Regions from separate parts of the Pseudomonas sp. NY15181 genome, predicted to be linked through region 2. Evidence: predicted binding sites of a transcription regulator. Region 2 holds the regulator's gene; the other holds the start of a gene.

Region 1 (5,778 bases), on a different contig from region 2:
AGGACTAGGCATCCCCTCGGTCCTACAAAGAGCAGTCCGACGCCGTGTAGGCAATCTCCCGATAAAAGGCCGCCACAACCCTTGCGGCCAAGCCACCCTCTTGCCATTCTTGCCACTGTATGTAAAACCAGTGCCCGCCGATGTCTGCGCCGCTCGACCCCAGCCTCTATTACCTGACCAACTTCCACCGCGCCCTCGACTGGATCGACGAACGCTACGCCGACCTGCTCGACGCCGAGGAAGCCCGGTTCATCGCCGACTTCCGCGCGCTGCCGCTGCCGTCCCAGGCGTTGCTGGTGCGACTGGTGATGCGCAAGGGACCGCACTTTCGCGCCGGCAAGCTGAGCTACGCCGAGATCGGCGACATCCCCCAGGCCGCTGCGCCGCTGCTGGAGCTGGGCTGGCTGGACGACGCCTATCCGCTGGCGCTGGAAGACCTGCTGCCCTTGCTGCTCAAGGACGAACTGCTCGCGCGCTTCCGCGATGACCTGCCGCGCGGCCCGCTGAAGAAGGCCGATCTCTACGAGCACCTGCACACCTACCACGAGCAGGTGCAGCCGTTCGGGCACTGGTATCCGGACCTCGACCGCCTCTACACCCTGATGGCGACGCCGCTGTGCGACCGCCTGCGCCTGCTGTTCTTCGGCAACCTGCAGCAGGACTGGTCCGAGTTCGTGCTCGCCGACCTCGGTATCTTCCGCTACGAAAGCGTGCCCTTCACCGCCGATTCCCGCGCCTTCCGCCGCCGCGACGACCTGGAGGCCTACATCCACCTGTGGAACGGCGCCGTCCGCTTCGACGCCGGCGAACCCATCGCCGACCTGCTGGCCGAATTGGGTGACTTCCGCAGCGACAACCCGTACCTGCAAGCGCGCCATGGCCGCCTGCTGTACCGCATGGCCTACCAATTGGAGCGCGAAGGCGAGCTGGACGCCGCACTGGCGCTGTACCAGCGCACTGCCGCCGGGGGTTCGCGGCAGCGGCAGATTCGCGTACTGGAACGACTGCAACGCTTCGAGGAAGCCCATGCGCTGGTGCAGACCGCACTGGCCACGCCGGAAAGCGACGGCGAGCTGCAGCTGGTCGAGCGCGCATTGACCCGGCTGGTCCGCCAGCTCGGCCTGCCCAAGGAGAAAGCCGCCAAACCCGCGCCGCCGCTGCGCATCGACCTGGAACTACCGCGCCCGGACGTCAATGTCGAGTTCGCCGTACAGGCCGTGCTTCATGAAGACGAAGCGCCGGTGCACTACGTGGAGAACGCGCTGATCTGCAGCCTGTTCGGCCTGCTCTGCTGGGAAGTGATCTTCGCCCCCCTGCCCGGCGCCTTCTTCCACCCCTTCCAGGCCGGGCCGAGCGACCTGTACCGCGGCGACTTCGTCAGCCGCCGCGCGGAAGCCTTCGCCGCACGCCTGGCGCTACTGGACAGCGACGCGTACCTGACGGCGATCCGCGACACTTACGCCGCCAAGTTCGGCATCCTCTCGCCCTTCGTGCACTGGGAGCTGCTGGACGAAAACCTGCTGGAGCAGGCCCTGCACTGCCTGCCGGCGGCGCACCTGAAGCTGTGGTTCGAACGCCTGCTGGCCGACCCCAAGGCCAACCGCGCCGGCATGCCCGACCTGATCCAGTTCTGGCCCGGCGACGCGCGCTACCGGATGATCGAGGTGAAAGGCCCCGGCGACCGCCTGCAGGACAACCAGAAGCGCTGGCTGGCCTTCTGCGCCGAGCACGGCATGCCGGTGGAAGTCTGCTACGTGCGCTGGCAGGGCGAGACGGAAGACGCCGAATGAGCTACGCCATCGCCGTGCGCGCGCTGTGCGAATTCACCGCCAAGGAAGGTGACCTCGACCTGCGTTTCACCCCCGCGCCCACCGCCCAGGAAGGCATGGCCGGGCACGCCACGGTGGTCTCCCGTCGCGGCCTGAGCTACATCGCCGAGCTGCCGCTGCGCGGCGAATATCCGGGGCTGGAGGTCAGCGGCCGCGCCGATGGCTACGACCCGGACGCCAACCTGCTGGAAGAGATCAAGACCCACCGCGGCGACGTCGCGCGCATCCCGCAGAACCACCGCCTGCTGCACTGGGCGCAGGTAAAGGTGTACGGCTGGCTGTTGTGCCAGACGCTGGAGATCGACGCCATCGACCTGGCCGTCGTCTACTTCAACGTCATCACCCAGAAGGAAACGGTGTTCCGCGAGCGCTTCGCCGCCGAGGAGCTGCGCGCCTTCTTCGAGCTGCAGTGCAGCCGCTTCGTGCAGTGGGCCGAGCAGGAAAGCGCCCACCGCGTCGAACGCGACCAGGGGCTGGAGGCGCTGCGCTTCCCCTACGCTGATTTCCGCCAGGGCCAGCGCATGCTCGCAGAGTCGGTGTACCGCGCCGCCCGCGACGGCCAGACGCTGATGGCCCAGGCCACCACCGGCATCGGCAAGACCCTCGGCACCCTGTTCCCGCAGCTCAAGGCCTTCCCCGGGCAGAAGCTGGACCGACTGTTCTTCCTCACCGCCAAGACCCCCGGCCGGCGTCTGGCCCTCGACGCCCTGGCAACCCTGCGCCAGCAGGACGCCGGCCAGCCGCTGCGGGTGCTGGAGCACGTGGCCCGCGACAAGGCCTGCGAGCACCCGGACAAATCCTGCCACGGCGAATCCTGCCCGCTGGCCAAGGGTTTCTACGACCGTCTTCCCGCCGCCCGCGAGGCCGCGCTCAAGCGCCGCTGGCTGACCCAGGAAGCCTTGCGCGAGGTAGCGCTGGAGCACCAGGTCTGCCCCTACTACCTGAGCCAGGAACTGTGCCGCTGGGCCGACGTGGTGGTGTGCGACTACAACTACTACTTCGACATGACTGCCCTGCTCTACGGCCTCACCGTGCTCAACGACTGGAAGGTGACGCTGCTGGTGGACGAGGCGCACAACCTCATCGAGCGCGGTCGCGGCATGTACAGCGCCGAGCTGGACCAGTCCGAATTCAACGCCCTGCGCAAGGTTGCCCCGGCTGGCCTGAAAGGCGTGCTGGAGCGCGTCGGCCGCCACTGGAACCAGATGCACCGCGACCAGGAGGTCGACTACCAGATCTACCCGACGGTGCCGGACCTGTTCATCGCCGCGTTGCAGAAGGCCGTCAGCGCCATCACCGACCACCTCACCGACCAGCCCACCGGCAACGAGGCCGAGCTGCTGCGCTTCTACCTCGACGCCATGCTGTTCTGCCGGCTGGCAGAAGCCTACGGGCCGCACTCGCTGTTCGACATCACCCGCCACGACGGCAGCGGCCAGCGCACGCTGTCCACCCTGTGCCTGCGCAACGTGGTGCCGGCGCCCTTCCTCGAACCGCGCTTCGAGGCGGCGCACAGCAGCACGCTGTTCTCCGCCACGCTGAACCCGGCCAATTACTACGCGGACCTGCTCGGCCTGCCGGAAGACACCACCTGGCGCGAGGTGGAATCACCCTTCCGCGCCGAGCAACTGGAAGTCCACGCGCTGAGCAACCTTTCCACCCGCTACCAGCACCGCGAGGCCAGCCTCACGCCGATCAGCACCCTGATGGCTCGCCAGTTCCGCGCCCGCCCCGGCAACTACCTGGCCTTCTTCAGCAGCTACGCCTACCTGCAACAGGCGCTGGACCGCTTCGCCGCCGAACACCCGGACATCCCCCGCTGGGTGCAGTCGCGCAGCATGAACGAACTGGAGCGCCAGGCCTTCCTCGACCGCTTCACCACCCACTCGCGCGGCATCGGTTTCGCCGTGCTCGGCGGCGCCTTCGGCGAAGGCATCGACCTGCCGGGCGACCGTCTGATCGGCGCCTTCATCGCCACGCTGGGGCTGCCGCAGGTGAACGAGGTCAACGAAGAGATCAAGCAGCGCATGCAGGGCATGTTTGGCGACGGCTACGACTACACCTACCTGTTCCCCGGCTTGCAGAAGGTCGTCCAGGCCGCCGGGCGGGTGATCCGCACGCCCACGGATTCGGGAGTGATCTACTTGCTCGACGACCGTTTCAACCAGCCGGCGGTGAAGCGGTTGCTGCCGAGTTGGTGGAAAACGGAGCGGCTGAAGTTCGTTGCCGATCCGCCGAGGTCGAAGGAGCCGCAGGGGTATCTGCTTTTGTAGGGCGTACAACCGTTCGCGCTTGTACGCCGATACACCATGATCGTCCGCTTGATGCACCGGTCGAGTTCGAAGTGCTCGGTGACAGGCTTCCTGGTGAAGTCCGTGCGGCCGGATAACAAGGTCAATCGGCGTATAACGTTGAACGTTATACGCCCTACGCCTGGTCAGACTCTGCATAGGAACGAGCTTGCTCGCGAACCCGCCCAGCGCCGGCCTTGCCGGCGCATCGCGGAGAAGCTCCGCTCCTACAGAAAACGCCACGGCGCGTCCGAATAATCGTCAGACCAACCACCATTGACGGCACCATTTCACCGGATAAACTGTATATCCATACAGCATAATCCGAGCCATCCCATGCCCCGTCATCCCATCTCCCTCCCCCGGGCCACCCGCCGGGCGCATGACCGTCGCCGTTCTCCGGCCGGGAGGCCGTGATGGGCAGCGTGGTCGCGCTCGACACCCTGTTCCACCAGCGTCAGGTCTGGAAAGGCCAACCCCAGGGCCTGCCACCCAGCCAGCAGCCCACCGGCCACACCGTGCTGGACGCAGCCCTGCCCAGCGGCGGCTGGCCGGAAGCGGCACTCAGCGAAATCCTCCTGGCCCAGGAGGGTACCGGCGAACTGCAACTGGTGTGGCCAACCCTCGCGCGGCTCAGCGCGGCGGGCGAACGCATCGTGCTGGTCGCTCCGCCCCATGTGCCCTATCCGGCCGCGTGGCAGGCCGCCGGCGTGGTGCTCGATCAACTGAGCATCGTCCAAGCCTCCGGCCGCGACGCCCTCTGGGCCGCCGAGCAATGCCTGCGCTCGGGCAGCTGCGGCGCCGTGCTGTGCTGGCCGCAGCAGGCCGACGACCGTGCCCTGCGCCGCCTGCAGGTGGCCGCGGAAACCGGGCAGACCCTGGCCATCGCCTACCGCTCGCAGCGCGAAGCGCTCAACCCCTCGCCCGCCGCGTTGCGCCTGGCGCTGGACGCAAGCCCTGCGCAGCTGCGCGTGCTCAAGTGCCGGGGCGGCCTGGCGCCGGCGCGGCCTATCCCGCTGCCCTGGCACTGAGGCCGCCATGCTCTGGGCCTGCATTCTCCTGCCGCAACTGGCGATGGACGGCGTGCTGCGCGGTCGCCCCGAACCGGACGACGCCCTGGCGCTGCTCGCCGGGCCGGCACAGCGCCGCGTATTGCAGGCGGTGAACCCGGCGGCGCGGGCACTGGGGCTCAAGCCCGGCCAGTCGCTCACCGCCGCCCAGGCCCTGAGCCGCGACTTCGTCACCGCCGACTACGACCTGCGCGACGTGGAGCGCTGGCAGAACCTGCTGGCCGCCTGGGCCTATGGCTTCAGCTCGCAGGTCAGCCAGCACTACCCCCGCGCGCTGCTGCTGGAGGTGCAGTCCAGCCTGCAACTGTTCGGCCCCTGGCCGCGCTTCGAGGCGCGCCTGCGCGAAGAATTGAACGCCCTTGGCTTCCGCCACCGCATCACCGCCGCGCCGAACCCGGCCGCTGCGCGCATTCTCGCCAACGGCCACGACGGCCTGGCGATCCACGACAACCAGCAATTGCGCCAGTACCTGGGCCGGATGCCGCTGGAGCGCCTCGGCCTGGACCGCGACGCCGCCACTTCGCTGGGCCGCATGGGCCTGCGCAGCCTGCAGCAACTGCTCGCCCTGCCCCGCGAGAGCCTGGCCCG
Region 2 (5,778 bases):
GAGCGCGACTGGAAGCACCTGCTGGACGAGTTCTACGGCGACTTCCGCAAGAAGCTCGACCTGGCCGAAGCCGCCAATGACGGCATGCGCGCCAACCAGCCGACCCTGACCGACATCCCCTGCCGCGAATGCGGCCGGCCGATGATGATCCGTACTGCCTCCACTGGCGTGTTCCTCGGTTGCTCGGGCTACAGCCTGCCGCCGAAAGAGCGCTGCAAGGCCACGGTCAATCTGATTCCGGGTGATGAAATCGCCGCGGATGACGAAGGTGAATCCGAATCCCGCGTGCTGCGTGGCAAGCACCGCTGCCCTATCTGCAGCACGGCGATGGACGCCTACCTGGTCGACGAGAAACGCAAGCTGCACATCTGTGGCAACAACCCGGACTGCGCCGGCTACGAGATCGAGGAAGGCCAGTACCGCATCAAGGGCTACGAAGGTCCGAGCCTGGAGTGCGACAAGTGCGGCAGCGAGATGCAGCTCAAGACCGGCCGCTTCGGCAAGTTCTTCGGTTGCACCAATGCGACCTGCAAGAACACCCGCAAGCTACTCAAGAACGGCGAGCCCGCGCCGCCGAAGATGGACGCCATCCGCATGCCGGAGCTCAAGTGCGAGAAGGTGGACGACGTCTACGTACTGCGTGACGGCGCGTCCGGCCTGTTCCTGGCTGCCAGCCAGTTCCCGAAGAACCGCGAGACCCGTGCTCCGCTGGTCAGCGAGCTGGTGCCGCACAAGGAAGAGCTGGATCCGAAGTACCACTTCCTGCTCGCCGCTCCGGCGAAAGACCCGGATGGCCGCCCGGCGGTGATCCGCTTCAGCCGCAAGACCAAGGAGCAGTACGTGCAGTCCGAGGTCGAAGGCAAGCCCACCGGTTGGCGCGCCTTCTTCGACGGTGGCAAGTGGAAGGTCGAAGACAAGCGCTGATGGAAGGCGCGCCCCGCTGAGGTGGGGCGCGCTTATACTGCCGACGTGGATTGCGAGAGGGCTTGGCCATGGCGCACGAACTCTATACCCGTACCAACCAGAAGCTGTTCTTCGCCGGTCTCGCCCTGGAAGCCTGGCGTGCTGCTGAGTCGGCGCGCGCGATGAACGCCCAGGCGCGAATTCAGGCCGAGCGCGAAGCGGCGCTGTTCCACCTTTACGGCGCGGTGCTTGGCGTGGCCCATGAGATCGCCGGATACTACCGCCTGCCCCAGGCCGGTGCGCCGCGTGTCGACCTGCTGCTGAACGCCGAAGTGCTGGCCGCCGCCCCGAGCCCTGAACTGGCGGAAATGGTCGAGCTGGCGCAATCGCCGGAAGCCTGGCTGGGGCGGCTGCTGGCTGCCTACGCCGCATTGTTCCAGCCGCCCAGCGAGCCGAAGAAGGCCAAGGTTGACCCGACCCAGCCGCTGATCCAGGCGGTGAATGTCGACGAAGAGGTGCCGGCCGAGCTGAGCAACGAAGAGCTCGAAGCCTGGCGCAAGTCCCTGAAGGAGCTGGTGCTGCGCTTCCGTGCATCGCTGACCGAGCTCTGATTGGTGCTCTGATACGCAGAGCTGCGACCATCCGGTCGGTTGGTGAAAGGTTGCGCTAGGGTGTAGCGGATGTGACTGTTACACTACCGGTTCTGCTGTGGAGAACCTTCGCTATGCCAACCTCATTTCTGGAAATCGTAGAACTGCCTGACGGGCGTATCGTGCTGCGTCGCGCGGACGATGAGGAGTCGCTGGTGACCCTGGAGTTCTCCGCTGACGCCAAAGGCTTCCTGCAGGGCCAGCACATCGAAATCGCCAAGGCGATGTTCAATGTCGGTGTGCAGATGGCCGGTCGTCTCGCCGAAGGTGGTGACATGGGCATGGACGACGAAGGTCCGCGCGTCCTGCACTGAGTTTTGCCGCTTCGCCGCGCTCGCGGCGAAGCTTCTGCTTCAGCCCAGACGAATATTCAGACTCTGCGCCTGACCGGTAACAGCGGCACGGGATAGCTGCGCGCGCGCCTTGGCGTTGAGATTCAACCAGCTCACTACCGTATGACTGTTGCCCAGGCGCAGCGCCTCGCAGGCCAAGGCTTGGGCGGCGGCCTGGTCGCGTGCCGGCAGCAGCAGGATGCGTTCGCGGTTCAGGCCGGCCTTGCGCAGCCAGTCCGGGGTCAGGCTGGTGGGCGGGGCGATCAACGTCAGCCAGCGCGAGTCGCTTTCCTCGCTCAGCTCGCGGAGCATCGGCGCCAGCAGTGTCAGGCACTGGCCGGGGAGGCCGCGCAGGGCGATCTCGCTGAAGGCGCTTTCGTCGTCGGCAGGTTCGTCTTCCATCAGCTCCGGAAGCAAAGGAGCAGTACCGCTCGCCCAGAGTGCTTCCTGGAACAGCGGGAGTTGCGGCAGGTTCAGCGGCTGCGGGTACTGCATGGATGTCTCCTGTTCAGCGACGGATTACACCGACGCTCAAGCCTTCGATGATCAGTTCCTGTTCCTTGAGGTCGACCTCGATGGGGGCGAACTCGGGGTTCTCGGCGATCAGCCAGACCTTGCTGCCTTCGCGCTTGAAGCGCTTCACGGTCACTTCCTCGCCGAGGCGGGCGACCACTATCTGGCCATTGCGCGCTTCGCGGGTGATGTGCACGGCGAGCAGGTCGCCATCGAGAATGCCGACGTCCTTCATGCTCTGCCCGCGCACGCGCAGCAGGTAGTCCGCCGGCGGGTTGAAGAAGGTGGGGTTGATGCGGCAGGTGTCGTCGACGTTCTGCTCGGCAAGGATCGGCGCACCGGCGGCGACGCGGCCGATGATCGGCAGTTCGTCCTCGTTGGTGGCGGCCTTGGGTTCGAAGCCGGGGATGCGGATGCCACGGGAAGCGCCCGGAGTCATCTCGATGGCGCCTTTTCGGGCGAGGGCCTTGAGATGTTCCTCGGCGGCGTTGGGCGATTTGAAGCCGAGTTCCTGGGCGATTTCCGCGCGGGTGGGCGGATAGCCGTTGTCTTCCAGGCAGCGTTTGATGAAGGCGAGGATCTCGGCTTGGCGCGGCGTCAGCTTCAGCATGTCCATACTCTGGCTTTTTATACAGTGACTGGAATTATATACAGTGAAGGCGCTCTGGCAATGCCTAATTTCGTGCGGCTGTCGGTGCGGTGCCTGGGGATGTAACCTGTGCAGGCTGGCAAGCGTCTTGCTGTAATCGAAGTCACCTTGTCGCTTTGACCATGTTTTTGTTAACAATTGGTCGCGCTTTGCTTGACAATGCGAGAGGCTGAAACGTATGTTTCAAACAAGTGTTTGTCAGGCGGAGTAGCCATGGCCCAGTCGGAAACCGTCGAACGCATCCTGGATGCTGCGGAACAGCTGTTCGCGGAGAAAGGCTTCGCTGAGACCTCTTTGCGTCTGATCACCAGCAAGGCGGGGGTGAATCTCGCGGCGGTGAACTATCACTTCGGCTCGAAGAAGGCGCTGATCCAGGCGGTCTTCTCGCGCTTCCTCGGACCGTTCTGCATCAGTCTCGAAAAGGAACTGGACCGTCGCCAGGCCAAGCCTGACGCGCCGCGCGCCACCCTGGAAGAGCTGCTCGAGCTGCTGGTCGTCCAGGCCATGGCGGTGAAACCGCGCAGTGGCAACGACCTGTCCATCTTCATGCGTCTGCTGGGCCTCGCCTTCAGCCAGAGCCAGGGCCATCTGCGCAAGTATCTCGAAGAAGTCTACGGCAAGGTGTTCCGTCGCTACATGCTGCTGGTGCACGAAGCCGCGCCGCGTCTGCCGCCGCTGGAGCTGTTCTGGCGCGTGCACTTCATGCTGGGTACCGCGGTGTTCAGCATGTCCGGCATCAAGGCGCTGCGCGCCATGGCCGAGAACGACTTCGGCGTGAACACCTCCATCGAGCAGGTGATGCGCCTGATGGTGCCGTTCCTTGCCGCCGGGATGCGCGCCGACAGCGGCGTCAGCGATCCTTCGCTTGCCGGTGCGCAGCTCAAGCCGCGCAGCAAGTCGAGCGCCGCGCCGGCCAAAGTCTGAAAGACGCCCGGCGGCGCGCTGGGCGGTGCAGGCCTGATCGGCTAAAGTAGCCGGCCATGGCTGACCTCGATCTCCTCCATATATCCCTGTCCGATCAGATGCTCTACGGCTTTGCCGCGGAGCAACTGCGCGTGCGCCTGCCGGTGTCCACGGCGGCCAATGGCGCTGGCGAGCGCAGCGGCTCCGGTTGCACGCCGCGCGGCCTGCATCAGGTTCGCGCGCGCATCGGCGACGGGCTGCCCAGGGGCGCGGTGCTCAAGGGCCGGCGTTGGACCGGCGAAGTCTGGAGCCCGGCGCTGCACGATGAATTTCCCGGCCGCGACTGGATTCTCACGCGCATCCTCTGGCTCAGCGGCTGCGTGCCGGGGCATAACCGGATGGGCGAGGTCGACACTTTCCGCCGTTACATCTACCTGCACGGCACGCCCGACTGCGAACCCATGGGCACGCCGCTGTCCCATGGCTGTATCCGCCTGCGCAATGACGATCTGCTGGAACTCTTTCCCCGGGTTCCCCTCCATTGCCGGGTCCGTATCGAAGAGGCCGCCTGCCCGCAGTGGCAGGCGGCACAGATTATTTAAGGAATGCACATGCAAGGCTCCCTGATGCTCGACATCGGCGGTACCTGGCTGACCGCCGAGGACCGTCAGATCCTGCGCCACCCGGAAGTGGGTGGCCTGATCATCTTTGCCCGCAACATTGAGTCGCCACGTCAGGTGCGCGAGCTCTGCGCGGCCATTCGCGCGGTGCGTCCTGACTTGCTGCTGGCGGTGGACCAGGAAGGCGGTCGCGTGCAGCGCCTGCGCCAGGGCTTCCTGCGCTTGCCGGCGATGCGTGCCATCGCCGACAACCCCAATGCCGAACGCCTGGCCGAACAGTGCGGCTGGCTGATGGCGACCGAGGTGCTGGCGGTAGGCCTGGACCTCAGCTTCGCCCCGGTGCTGGACCTGGATCACCAGCGCAGCGCCGTGGTCGGCAGTCGCGCCTTCGAGGGCAATCCGGAGCGCGCGGTCGCGCTGGCCGGTGCGTTCATTCGCGGCATGCATGGCGCCGGCATGGCCGCCACCGGCAAGCACTTCCCCGGTCACGGCTGGGCGGAAGTGGATTCCCACGTGGGCATTCCGGAAGACGAACGCACGCTGGAGCAGATCCGCGCGGTGGACCTGGTTCCGTTCCAGCGCCTGTCCGGCGAGTTGGACGCACTGATGCCGGCCCACGTGATCTATCCGCAGGTCGATCCGAATCCCGCTGGCTTCTCCCGCCGCTGGCTGCAGGACATCCTGCGCGGCGAACTGGGTTTCGACGGGGTGATCTTCAGCGACGACCTGTCCATGGCCGGCGCTCATGTGGTGGGCGATGCCGCCAACCGCATCGAGGCTGCGCTGACGGCGGGCTGTGACATGGGGCTGGTGTGCAACGACCGCGCCTCCGCGGAACTCGCCCTGAGCGCCTTGCAGCGCCTCAAGGTCACTGCGCCGCAGCGCCTGCAACGCATGCGCGCCAAGGCCTGGCCGGGCACCGAATACAAGCAGCTGCCGCGCTGGCAGCAGGCCGTCGGCGAACTGCGCGCCGCACAACTGATCGATTAAGGAACTGCCATGACTGTCTACGCCATCATCGGCGGCACCGGCCTGACCCAATTGGAAGGCCTGACCCTGAAGGACTCCGTCTCCCTGGATACGCCCTACGGCGCGCCCTCGGCAGCCATCCAGCGCGGCGAGTTCGCCGGCCGCGAGGTGCTGTTCCTGGCGCGCCATGGCCATCCGCATCGATTCCCGCCGCACCAGGTGAACTACCGCGCCAACCT

Evidence for each region. The regulator LexA, encoded in region 2, represses DNA repair genes until DNA is damaged. The targets are predictions, from matches to a motif close to CTGTNTNNNNANACAG.
Region 1: a site for LexA is predicted at 4,423-4,438, ahead of imuA (translesion DNA synthesis-associated protein ImuA). Genes of this name have one in related genera too.

What each region holds. Positions count from the first base shown of each region.
Region 1 covers NZ_JBLUPT010000011.1:82,514-88,291, reverse strand. Annotated here, with positions in the region: gene ACNFBT_RS22740 (VRR-NUC domain-containing protein) at 141-1,790, shown strand; gene ACNFBT_RS22735 (ATP-dependent DNA helicase) at 1,787-4,102, shown strand; gene imuA (translesion DNA synthesis-associated protein ImuA) at 4,537-5,151, shown strand; gene ACNFBT_RS22725 (Y-family DNA polymerase) at 5,159-5,778, shown strand, end outside.
Region 2 covers NZ_JBLUPT010000001.1:903,122-908,899, forward strand. Annotated here, with positions in the region: gene topA (type I DNA topoisomerase) at 1-924, shown strand, start outside; gene ACNFBT_RS04145 (DUF6586 family protein) at 993-1,514, shown strand; gene ACNFBT_RS04150 (hypothetical protein) at 1,628-1,867, shown strand; gene sulA (SOS-induced cell division inhibitor SulA) at 1,907-2,380, opposite strand; gene lexA (transcriptional repressor LexA) at 2,394-3,008, opposite strand; gene ACNFBT_RS04165 (TetR/AcrR family transcriptional regulator) at 3,261-3,971, shown strand; gene ACNFBT_RS04170 (L,D-transpeptidase family protein) at 4,028-4,552, shown strand; gene nagZ (beta-N-acetylhexosaminidase) at 4,562-5,560, shown strand; gene ACNFBT_RS04180 (S-methyl-5'-thioinosine phosphorylase) at 5,570-5,778, shown strand, end outside.